3 regions of the Peribacillus sp. FW305-BF15 genome follow, and region 1 is predicted to be linked to each of the others. Evidence: predicted binding sites of a transcription regulator. Region 1 holds the regulator's gene; each other region holds the start of a gene.
What was found. Region 1 encodes LexA, which represses DNA repair genes until DNA is damaged. Its sites were predicted from a motif close to CGAACATATGTTCG; they were not measured.
Positions count from the first base shown of each region.

Region 2: the regulator LexA is predicted to act here: its motif matches at 1,596-1,609, upstream of addB (helicase-exonuclease AddAB subunit AddB).
Region 3: the regulator LexA is predicted to act here: its motif matches at 1,577-1,590, upstream of AC3WLU_RS03505 (DNA endonuclease).

Region 1 is NZ_JBYSYV010000016.1:94,978-99,272, reverse strand. It holds gene tkt (transketolase) at 1-551, opposite strand, end outside; gene AC3WLU_RS17700 (DUF896 domain-containing protein) at 781-1,014, opposite strand; gene AC3WLU_RS17695 (YneB family resolvase-like protein) at 1,080-1,736, opposite strand; gene yneA (cell division suppressor protein YneA) at 1,756-2,067, opposite strand; gene lexA (transcriptional repressor LexA) at 2,222-2,845, shown strand; gene AC3WLU_RS17680 (esterase/lipase family protein) at 3,323-4,295, opposite strand, start outside.
Region 2 is NZ_JBYSYV010000010.1:173,629-177,923, reverse strand. It holds gene AC3WLU_RS13030 (YhjD family protein) at 1-48, opposite strand, end outside; gene AC3WLU_RS13025 (TVP38/TMEM64 family protein) at 337-951, shown strand; gene lepB (signal peptidase I) at 985-1,548, shown strand; gene addB (helicase-exonuclease AddAB subunit AddB) at 1,737-4,295, shown strand, end outside.
Region 3 is NZ_JBYSYV010000003.1:29,618-33,912, forward strand. It holds gene AC3WLU_RS03495 (flagellar hook-associated protein 2) at 1-1,109, opposite strand, end outside; gene flaG (flagellar protein FlaG) at 1,124-1,486, opposite strand; gene AC3WLU_RS03505 (DNA endonuclease) at 1,662-2,504, shown strand; gene AC3WLU_RS03510 (flagellin N-terminal helical domain-containing protein) at 2,996-3,820, opposite strand; gene csrA (carbon storage regulator CsrA) at 3,959-4,192, opposite strand; gene fliW (flagellar assembly protein FliW) at 4,192-4,295, opposite strand, start outside.

The DNA.
Region 1 (4,295 bases):
TATAAAACAACAAGTCTTCCCAGTTGTAGATGTCCAGCTAATGAAGCGGCTTCTGCAGAAACACCTTCCATTAAATCTCCATCCCCACAAATGCTATATGTATAATGATCGACCACATTATAAGAATCGCGGTTATAGCTTTCTGCCAAGTGACGTTCTGCCATTGCCATTCCGACTGCCATTGCGATACCTTGTCCAAGCGGCCCGGTAGTTGCATCCACACCAGCCGTATGTCCGAATTCAGGATGTCCTGGAGTTTTACTGCCCCATTGACGGAAGCTTTTCAAATCATCGATAGATAAGCCATAGCCTGATAAATGAAGAAGGCTGTATAACAGCATAGAACCATGTCCAGCTGAAAGAACAAAGCGATCTCTATTAAACCAATCTGGATTTTTCGGGTTATGGTTCATATATTCGGTCCATAGTTTATACGCCATTGGCGCAGCCCCCATTGGCATACCTGGATGGCCGGAATTAGCCTTTTCAATTGCATCAATTGATAATGTACGAATCGTATTGATAGAAAGTGCATCTAATTTATCTAACATATTGTAAAAACATCCCTTCCTGTAATGTACCTCTTTATATTATAGTGACAAGCATAATATCACAACTAAAATCACTATTTAATGCCCCAATATTACAATTTTCTAGGAATAAGAAGTCACCTATTTAGATTAAACTAAATAGGAGAATACATACATGAATGCACTCTCTTTTTACTCCAAAATGCCAAAGAATCCTCAAATGGAATATTCCATCAGAAGAATCCAAGCATTAATGTAAATTTCGTTTTTCTTTTATATTTTTTATCTTTTGAGGAGTGACGTCATTACCCTCTGGATCCACGACTTTCACATGCTCCAACGTGTCGGACATGGATTTTCTGAATGTTTCCAAATACTCACTTCTCAATTGGGTTTGCTCTTTCGCTTCAACTTCCGTCAAGCCTTCACCCTTTGCCTTTTTAGAAAGTTCATTTATACGGGCTATTTTTTCTTTTGATAACATAATTTCGCTCCTTCATAATCTGCGGATATTGTCATGGTATTAAAAAAAAAGCGAAATTACAAGTTCTATGATTTACTTTCCTTTGTATTCATTTGATGTTCGAGAAAACGCCTGTTCACAGTAGCCTTAGATACATTGTATCCAAAGCCCCTTAATGTGGCTGCGATTTCCGAGAATGTTAACCCATTGGCACGCAGTTTAATAATTTCTTCAATAGGAATCTCCATACGATCCCTTCCAGTGGAATTCCTTTGATTCTGAAGATTTTTTTGAGGACGGTACCCTTTTTCAACGGCTCTCATCATTCCGCGCTTTATTTTAAGATTATGTAGTTTCCTTTGATATTCTTCTACAATGCCCACTATCTGAATGACCATGGCATCCGAATCCGATAACTCCAGCTCTCCATCGTGTGAGAGAGTATAAATTTTCACATCTTCTTTAAGGATGACATGGAAAAGGGCTATTTTGGCATTCCCTCTTCCCAGTCTTGTTTCATCCTGGATTAAAAGCACTTCAGCTTCTTTGGTTTTAAATAGTTCGAGCATGTCAAAAATGCCATCCCGATTCAACTCATAACCACTTGCCTGTTCTTTTATAATGGAGACAACTTCCACATCCATCTTTTCAGCCAATTTGACTAATTCATCTTCCTGCCTTGCCAATGATGTTTCCTGTGACTCTTTTTCGGTGCTGACCCTACAATAGATTACCGCCTTCATAATACCCTACCTTTACTACTTACTGCTCACTGGCCAAATTCTGGACAAGTTCTTCCCCTTTAACCGGTATGACAATGACTTGTCCAGGCTTTATCGAATCCGCACTGACTCCATTATTCTCTTCTATCCAACCAATGAATTCTTTTTTTGTCAAATTTGATTCTTCATATTCTTCGGCAATTCCCCATAGGGTGTCACCCTCGCCTACTTCTATAGAAAGGAAATCCTTTTTTTGATCATTGTTCAATGTACAAGAGAATAAAATTGAAAAGATGAATACTGATCCCGCTAATAGAATCGTATAAATATAATTTTTGTATAATTTTTTCATAATAATCCCTCCAAAGCGAATGTTCGTTCGTATGTTATGATCAAATTATAATACGAACGTTTGTTTCAGTCAACAACAAATTCGAACTTATGTTTGTATAGAGATGGGGGCCATGCTATAATGTAGCAAAGAACATTGGGGAAGAGGTGCACAAATGACAAAACTATCAAAAAGGCAGCAAGATATTCTTGATTTCATTAAAGAAGAGGTCCGCCAAAAAGGGTATCCGCCTTCCGTACGGGAGATTGGCGAAGCAGTGGGACTTGCATCAAGTTCAACAGTACACGGACATTTATCCCGCCTGGAAAGTAAAGGCCTTATTAGACGTGACCCAACCAAGCCAAGGGCCATTGAAATAATGAATTTGGAGGAAGCGAACAATATTCCCAAAGTCAATGTCGTGAACGTGCCGTTACTTGGAAAAGTAACAGCGGGCATGCCGATAACGGCCATTGAGAACATTGAAGAATACTTTCCGCTTCCCGAAAGCATGGTTCCACATGATGACCATGTATTCATGCTGGAAATCATGGGTGAAAGTATGATAGAAGCAGGAATTCATGATGGAGATTATGTCATCGTGAAACAACAAAGCAGTGCCAATAATGGAGATATCGTCGTGGCGATGACGGAAGATGATGAAGCCACTGTAAAACGATTCTTTAAGGAACCGGATTACATAAGGCTTCAGCCTGAGAACTCAAATATGGAACCAATTATTTTACGAGATGTTTCGATACTTGGAAAAGTAATAGGCTTATATAGGCAAATACACTAAAAGCGCTTCCCGCGCTTTTTTTGATTGTTTAATTTATGTCCAGAATTCTCTCAATATGCATATAGAAGAGTAGATATTGAAATATTTTTTAATAGAATCTAGTTTCATGCGAATTTAAACATCCTTTATAAGGGATGAAAGTTACTATCGCCTTTCTCGTAATATTATACTTTGGAAAAAGCTCATTGAAATAAAAAAGAGAGGATTTAAAATCCCCACTTTAATAAGGTTTAGATCGACCAAGTCATTCCACTGTTGAATATGCACTTGTTGACAACCATTTGCAGGTGCAGGGAAAAAAATACATATATTTATTTTGCCCCGATAACAAACTTCCAACCATATCCATCAGAGACCCGTTGAATTAATACTTCAATAAGTAATTACGACCTGGCTGTTTCCATTGGCTGAATTACCATCTCCCTATTTACCCGTACCATCAAAATAATGCCTCCTCAACTAAGAGAAGGCATTTCGTTATTTCTCAATATAGACCGAACGAATCAGCGTCCGGGTTCTTTCAGTACCATCCCCATTTTTTTCCTTAACATCTATTGTTACATTATAAACACCTGACTTAGGTACTTCTGGAAGGGTGCCAGTAAAATTTTCAGTATCCATTGCCTTAATTGAGTTTTTTTCACTAATTTCATTACCGGTTTCATCTATCAGATGAACCAAAAATGTTGTACTGATTGGTCTTTTTTTATCATTCATTGGATTCTTTATTAAAAATTTTGCATCTTTTTGCTTAACTTTACCGGCCATACTTAATGTAATGGGATTCTTTTCGTTAAATTGTGCTGTGAACAGGAAGGCGTCTTTTGGCGATTTAGTCTTCATTCGTACTTTCCAGTCACCAATTTCAAGGTTATTTCTGTAGAATGATTGGATGGTTGCACCATTAAAAAAGGAAGTTTCATTTTTGGCTGAATGAACCTTTAAGGAAGGTGAATACTTTTTATTGGATGGAGAAATCAATTCAACCTCGACATCATTTGAGGCTGTATATATGCTTATATTACCTGGGGCAGCTTCATTTACATGGAAGCTTTGTTCGACCCAGGCATTTTGTTTCAGGACATCACCCAGAACGGTTTGAGCGAGTGCTGTTGTAATGACATCATCTTCAACTCGTTCTTTATAATTGACATGATATGCAGGAATCCCAGCGGTGGATGTGCTTTTTAAATAGGGTTCAATTCTTGAAAATACAGCTGAGCCAACTCGAATATTGTCGTGATCAAAGTTGGGATCCGTAAATAAATGTGTTGCATAGGGTATTTTTGTACTCCATACATTCACTAGTCCATCATTTTCCCCATATGATGATAAATATTGTCCCCCCATTGATAAGGCTGATAGTACCGGGCCTCTGTTCATACCTGCCACAGTGAAATACAAGTTTTTACGAGAGTTGATATGGTTATCCGTGACAGAACGAAATTCA
Region 2 (4,295 bases), on a different contig from region 1:
GATGGCTTTTTCAATCATATTTCGGTCACCTTCTGGAATGCGGGTCATCATGACCGCCCCTTTCTAAATAGCGCGTTTTTAATACTAATATGTATATCCCGCAAAAATAAGAACGTTTGTTCCGTTTTTATCCTAATGTATTTTCAGTGGTTATGCAAGCAGTTTTGATAAATCTAGAAATATTCGTTAACAAGATTATGTTTTCCGGAGATAGGGAAAGTATGAAGATATATGGATAATAATTCTTGCAATTTCGGGGGAAAGTGATATATCTAAAATAAACGGTTTTTAATAAGTTTATGCTGCTTTGATGGCAGCATGTCGAGGGAGATAATTATGGATTTGGATACTATACGTGAGTGGTTTACACTTGATCATATATCGGCACTTATTCAGCAATATCGCTCATTCGGTCCAATTCCCGGAATCTTACTGCCGATGCTGGAAGCTTTTTTGCCTTTTTTGCCCTTAGTGGTGTTCGTGCTTGCCAATGCAACGGCATTTGGTCTCTGGTGGGGGTTTTTATTTTCTTGGATTGGTGCGGTAGCGGGGTCCTTTTTGATCTTTTGGATTATTAGAAGATATGGTCAAATGAGGTTTTTTCGATTTTTGCAAAGACATAAACAGGTGCAGAGGTTGATGGTATGGGTTGAGAGCCATGGATTCGGTCCTTTGTTCATATTGCTCTGCTTCCCTTTTACACCTTCGGCTATCGTTAATATCGTGGCAGGACTTTCAAAAGTCAGTACCCTGCAATATGGACTTGCAGTAGTTGGAGGGAAGGCGGTGATGATTTTTACGATCAGCTTCGTAGGTTATGATTTAGTATCATTGATTCATAAACCTGTGCGAACGATCATTATCGGAATCGTCATCTTTATCCTATGGTATGTTGGGAAAAGGCTGGAAGTCCGGTTAAATAAAAGCATGAAGAGAGAAGAAGGGCAATAAATTAATATATAAATGCAGTAGGGGTTGAACTAGATGGAAAAAACAAACAAGAATTCTTTATCCGATTGGATAAAACCAGCGATGATAGCTTTTGTTATTTACATCTTAATCCGTACATTTCTCTTTTCAAGCTATGATGTTGAAGGAAAGTCGATGCAGCCGACCCTTGAAGATGGAAATAAACTTGTCGTGAATAAAATCAATTACCAGATTCATGATATCAACCGTTTTGACATTATTGTTTTTCATGCAAATTCACAAGAAGATTATGTTAAGCGGGTTATAGGGGTTGCAGGTGACCGTATTCGTTATAAAGATGATTGGCTTTACGTAAATGGTAAGAAAGTGGATGAGCCTTATCTTGAGAAATTCAAGGAAGGTTTCCCAGGACAGGATTTTACAGGTGATTTTACATTAAAAGAATTGACGGATATGACCAAAGTTCCGGAGGGCAAGCTTTTTGTCATGGGTGATAATCGTCTTGAAAGTGCTGACAGCCGCCACTTTGGTTATATACCGGTAGAAAATGTTGTCGGTAAAGTGGATGTTCGATATTGGCCGGTCAATGATTTCAATTTTAAGTTTACAGGTGAGTGATTGTGGAAGCCCGAGTAAGATGCGGGCTTTTTCTTTTGGGGGAAACGCGAACGTACGATTGGTGTTTTTTTAAGGGAGACGGTAAAATAATAGAAAGTAAATCTAATTGGAAACAGAAACCTAGTCATAAAGACGAAAGTATTTCTGGTATGATGGATCTAGATATTATGTTGTAAGGGGGAAAAGAGATGTCACTCCGTTTTTTACTGGGAAGATCGGGTACAGGGAAAACTTCGAATATATTGGACGAAATCCGCTCTAAATTGGCAGAAGATCCCGAAGGAAATCCAATTATCTACCTCGTTCCTGATCAGATGACGTTTCTATCTGAATATAAATTAATTAAAACACCAGGCCTTGCCGGAATGATCCGGACACAGGTTTTCAGTTTTAGCAGGCTTGCTTGGCGCGTTCTTCAGGAAACCGGGGGGATGAGCCGGCTGCATCTGGACAGTGTTGGCGTTAATATGCTGATACGGAAGATCATGGATGATAAAAAGGAAGATTTAAAGATGTTCAGTCGATCTGCTGATAAGCAGGGGTTCATTGCACAGATGGAGCTGATGCTGGCTGAGTTCAAGCAGTATTGCATCCAACCTGATGACATTCAAAACTATTTGGCTGAAACCTCACAGGCCGGCAGCGGCATTCAGGATAAACTGCATGATCTTGAATTGGTCTATCAGGCTTTTGAGGATGAAATGGTCAATAAATATTTAGACTCCGAAGATTATTTCACTTTGCTGATCGAAAAAATGTCAGAGTCTTCATATATAAGGAATGCGGATATATATATCGATGGTTTTTATAGCTTGACTCCACAGGAATTATTGATTGTTGAAGAAATGATGAAGCTGTGCAGGAGTGTAACGGTCTCGCTGACGTTAGATCAGCCCTACAGGCAATATGCTCCGGATGATTTGCAATTGTTCAGGCAAACGGGAAACCTTTATCATCACCTATATCAGGCTGGTTTGAGGAATGGCATACCGATTTCAGAAGATCGAATCTTAAAAAGATCGGAAAGGTTTGGAAAGAGTCCGGGGCTGAATCATCTGGAAACTTATTTTTCCATTCGTCCTGCACGAACGTTTGAGCAGCAGTCACCTGATGTAACGATCGCCCAGGCAGTTAACCGCAGAGCTGAGATTGAAGGAGTTGCCCGGGATATCTTGTCGCTGGTCAGACAGAAACAGCACCGTTTCCGTGATATTGCGATTTTAGTCCGTAACGGGGAAGCATACGCAGATATTTTACAAACCGTTTTTCGGGATTATCAAATTCCCTTGTTCGTCGATTCCAAACGGACGATGCTGAATCATCCTCTGATTGAACTGATTCGTTCGACTTTGGAGATCATCAATGGCTATTGGCGTTATGAACCGGTATTTCGTGCAATCAAGACGGAGCTTCTATTTCCGTTGCAAAAAAACCACGACCGGATGCGTGAACAGGTAGATAAGCTGGAAAACTATGTGCTGGCCCGCGGCATTAAAGGAAGCGGGTGGACGTCCAAAGATCGTTGGACCTACCGGCGCTTCCGCGGTCTGGAACTCGAGGACCGGAACCAAACGGATAAGGAAATGATGCTTGAGCAAGAGCTGAATGAAATGAAGCAATTATTTACCGAGCCCATCTTGAGGCTCTCAAAACGGGCTAAAAAGGCTGCTAATGGCAGGGAATTGTGTGAAGCCCTTTATCTATATCTTGAAGAATTGCATATACCGGAAAAATTGGAAAAGCTGAAACTGGAGGCAGGAGAAGCAGGTGATTTGGTATCGGCAAGAGAGCATGAGCAAACATGGAATGCGGTTGTCGACCTATTGGACCAATTCGTTGAACTGCTGAGCGGGGAAGAGCTTTCCATGAAACAGTTTGCGGTAATCATTGAAGCTGGTTTGGAGTCTCTTGAATTTTCTTTGGTACCGCCGGCAATTGACCAAGTATTAGTCGCTAATCTAGATTTATCCCGCCTGGATGATGTGAAGACAGCTTTTGTTATCGGATTGAACGAAGGGGTTCTGCCGGGAAAAGCAGTATCTGACGGGATATTTTCAGATAGTGATCGTGATGTGCTGCTGGCTGGTGGACTTGATGTTGCCCCAAGTTCGAAAGTGCGCCTGCTGGATGAGGAGTTCACAGCGTACAAAGCATTCACTACGCCTACCGAGGCCCTTTATTTATCATATCCGCTTGCCGATGAGGAAGGGAAGGCGCTTTTGCCTTCATCCTATTTGAAACGGGTAAGGGACGTATTGCCTAATGTTTCCGATGTGTATTATATGAACGATCCGTCCGATCTGTCTGCAGAGGAACAGGTGAAATATGCAGCGAATCATGATGTTGCCCTTTCGTACCTGGCTGCTCAATTGCAGCTGAAGAAAAGGAACTATCCAATCCATTCACTATGGTGGGATGTATATAATGCCATTATTGATGATGAAATGGCCGGTCCTTCAGCAACTAAGGTTTTATCGAGCCTTTTTTATCAAAATAGGACAAAGAAATTAACTGAGGAAACAAGTAAGCAATTATACGGTGAGAGCATTCTTACGAGTGTATCCAGGATGGAAATGTTCAATAGCTGCCCGTTTTCCCATTATGCGGCTCATGGCTTGAAATTGAGGGAAAGGCAGATTTTCCGTTTGGATGCCCCGGATATAGGCGAGATGTTCCATGGAGCGTTGAAAATGATTTCCGATTACTTGAAGGAACATGATATTCCTTGGTCTACATTGACCCCGGAA
Region 3 (4,295 bases), on a different contig from region 1:
AGATTGTTTTTTCCAGTGATTCCGTCCACCGAAGTGTATAGGGATGTCCTCATTGTGGTCAGGAGACTTTTTAAGGTAGAATCGCTTTTTAACGTTCCGCTCTTCGCTCGTTCTTCCCACAGCTTCACTTCATCCTCTGTCATTGCCTTTTTTTGCTCAGAGGTAAGCGGGGTAAAGGAGCGATATTTCGCTTCACCCATTTTATCTTGAACCTTTTTAATGACTTCATTGTATTTATTCACAAACTGAGTGATTGTGTCCAGGATGGCATCGACATCAGCTGTTGATGAGAATGTGACTGTATCCGCCGTTTTTTGCTTTACCGTTATTTCCGCTCCATTAATCTGAAACGTATTCGAAGGCCGGGAAATGTCCAGGCCATTATAAGTAATCGATGCATTTTCTCCTATTGTGCCGCCAGCCCCTTCATTGTCACTGCTCATTTTTAGTACATTGAAGAAATCTCCAGTACCCCCTAACTCAATTTCAGGCCGATTTTTTGCATCACCGGTATTTTTAGCAGTGATGGAAAATTTCTGGGACGTCCCATCGAAAAATAGAGTCACCCCCGAGCTGGCATTAATTTTATTTATGACACTCTCTAACGTATCGTCCGCATTAAGGGTAAGTGTATACGGTTTTTCCACTGTTGCTCCATCTTTTACTTCCGTATCAAAACCGCCATCTTTATTGATGGCCAGTATCGTAATATCTTGAGGGGTCGCGATTCCCAATTCAGATAGTTTCTTTTTGGGGTCGGTAACAGCAGATTTTTCCGTACTTGTCATGGTTGCTGCCTTGGCAAGCCCATTCACTTTTATATTCCCGGAAAAATCGCTGGTCGAATTCACATTTTTCACTGATACAGCATCTGGATTCGATACCATTACCTTCTTTTTAATGAAGGAAGACTGCTTTCCAATTCCATCACGAATGAGCGTATCCAATTCTGATAAAGCTGTATTCATCGAACGGTAATCATCCCGCTGCCACTCGGAATACTGCTTTTTCTGTGTCAGTTTATCCAATGGCACCCGTTCTGCCTGCATCATGCTCTTAACTAATTCATCAATGTCCATCCCGCTTGCTAAACCACTGATTCGTACCATAATTGATCACCCGCTTATATTTTTTCATCCACCATTATGCCGACAAACTCCGTCATTGCCGCATAGAAATCCAATAACTTCTTCGGGGGAAATTCCCTGATCGTCTCATCCGTCACGTCATCCACTACCTTGACATAATACTCATTCAGCTTCTCATGATATTCAAAACGAACGGCCGTATGTGTCGGATTCAGGAAGGTGTTCAAACTATCCACCATTTCCCGCACCTTTTCTTGTGAAGGCTCAACAGTAGATTCCACTCTTTGTTCCGAATAGGCAAGTGTATTCATTTCACGCTGATAATAAGAACTGATTCCTTCCGAGATTGCTGTTCTAAGTTGTGAGGAAAGAATATTCGTGGATAAACTCTCCAGCATCTAAATAGCCCCCAATAGGATATCTTTACTTTTTATATCGGTTCTAAAATAGAACTTTACAGTGTATTGCACAGGATTTATCATATATACAGAACAAACATTCGCCATTGGAGGGGATAACATTATAAAATGGGATTAAGAAGATAAGCTTACACTCTTATATAAGGAGGTTTTCATGATTAATCTTACTGATATCCAGAAAAATATATTATATGCCAGCATTATAAGTGACGGTGAAATAACGAAAATTTATAAAAATAGCAGGAGAAAGAACAATAGCTATCGGGAACACTACGGCACATCTCAGGAAGCTTATCGAAAATGGAAAATTTCATTTTTTGATGGATTATTATATATCACTCCGGCAAGTCAATGTGTCCGTTCCGCTTCTTTAGAATTATTTACGGATTTATTCCCACACTTTTACAGTAATGATGGAACTAAACATCTCCCTTTCACATTACTGAAAAATTGCACTTTAGCACATTTCCTAACTATTCTATACATGGATGATGGCTCTTTAAGCATCTCATATAGGGTAAATCATAATAAAAAAATTATATACCTCACACCGCATATATACCTTTACCTTCAATGTTATCCTAAAGACGAATTAGAGAAATTAAAGGAACATATATTTACCACATATCATTTATCCTTAAAGCTGAGTTCTCGTAAGGATGGATATGGATATATTCTAAAAACTACTTCTGTTAAAGAAACTTTTCGTTTCCTCGAACTAATCGAACCTGTAGCAAAAACTTGTTCTTCTATGTTATATAAAACCTCTTGGGAATTCCGAAATCAAAAAGAAATACTCAGATGGAAATCTAAGTATCCTGATTACAAGATTCTTACCAGCAGTTCAGATCGCTCTAAACCCTATTCTCCAGATGAAATTAAATTACTAAGACAACTTAAAGAAAATGGTTATACCACAAATGAAATTGCAAAAATGTTAAAAAGAAGTTATTGGTCCGTTACTCACAAATGGCAAGAAATTAAAAAACTAAACTAACGCTATCTCGTGTGATAGTATTTCGGAGCTAGATAATAATGTTTATCTAACCGAGTCCTTTATATTTTTCTATACAAAAGAGACCCTAGTAAAACTAGAGTCTCTTTCAGGTAATTTAAAATTAACGAAGAAGTTGCAAAACGCCTTGTGGTTGTTGGTTCGCTTGCTTTGCGACTATGTCTTTCGAGCATAGAACAGACTATATCTTCACCCTTATCTTATTAGGGGCTGGGCACTTCGAATGGCTACCGCCACCCTACGGATTTCATTGCCATAGCTTTCGCCTTAGACTGTATATCCTAGTCGTTGAACCTTCTCCAGAGTTTCCTCAAAGGAGCTTGGCTGCTGATTATCCATTATGTCATCTCCATCATTTTCAGACCATCACGCTTACCGTTTCCAGTTACGTTGTGGTTGATGCAGCTTTAGGAAGTTCCAGCAATTCACCCAGTCATAATTTTATCCATTACTAGATAAAACGCCCTTCAAATTTACCTAAGGAGTTGTAAAATCCCTTGAGGTGCTGAATTTGCTTGAGCCAACATTGCTTGTGCTGCTTGAGAAAGAATAGAATTCTTAGTTTGTTCCATCATTTCTTTCGCCATATCTACGTCACGTACACGAGATTCAGCTGCAGTCAGGTTTTCAGAAGATGTATTCAAGTTATTAATAGTGTGTTCAAGTCTATTTTGCTTAGCGCCCATTTGAGAACGTTCATCAGATACTTTTTTTATGGCAGCATCAATGTCACTGATAGCGGCAGTTGATGTTGCTGCATCAGTACCTAAAGCAGGAGGAGTAGTAAAAAGTGCTGATGATCGCATATCTGCAAAAGTAACATCTAAAGTTTGATCTTCATTTGCACCAATTTGGAATGTGAATACTCCACTGGCACCGCCAGTACCGTCCAATAATTTTTGTGTATTAAACTCAGTTGTAGTTGCAATACGATCAATTTCTGCAATAAGGTCTGCATTTTCTTTTTGAATCTGTGCTCTATCATCGGCAGTATTAGTATCAGATGAAGATTGAACAGCTAATTCACGAATACGTTGAAGAATATCATGAGTCTCATTTAATGCACCTTCAGCAGTTTGGATCATTGAGATTCCATCCTGAGAGTTACGGCTTGCTTGGTCCAATCCGCGGATTTGTCCACGCATTTTTTCAGAGATTGCTAGACCAGCTGCGTCATCGCCTGCACGGTTGATGCGCATGCCTGAAGCTAGTTTCTCCATTGATTTTGATTGTGCATTCGTTGCACTTGATAATTGACGGTGCGTGTTTAGAGCTGAGATATTGTGATTGATGATCATTTTTGTTTCCTCCTTGAGTCTTAAGTCCCCACGTCCATGTGGTTGTTTACGATGGGCAGTGAATAAGTCGGCCGCCTATTTCACTGCCCATCGTTGTATACTTAATATCGACCTGCTTGGAAACATATTTAGCGGATTTTACGATTTTTTCTTGAAATACTCATTTATGCCTTCCAGAAAATTGGTTTCTGTTTTGGAGGCTTTTCTATTTTCCTGCTGAATGGACAGGTAGATTTCCTTCCTATGGATATCGACGTTTTTCGGGGCATCGATCCCGAGTTTGATCTGATCCCCTTCAATGGACAGGATCGTAATTTCGATATCATCGCCAATCATGATCGCTTCATTCGGTTTTCTGGTCAATACGAGCATCATTTCCCCTCCTGTTCGGCTGGAGGATCAAAAAGTTTGTGCTTTGTACGGTATTCACTAGCATTCATGATGAATTGCTTTCCGACTTTTTTGGGGCCGTTTA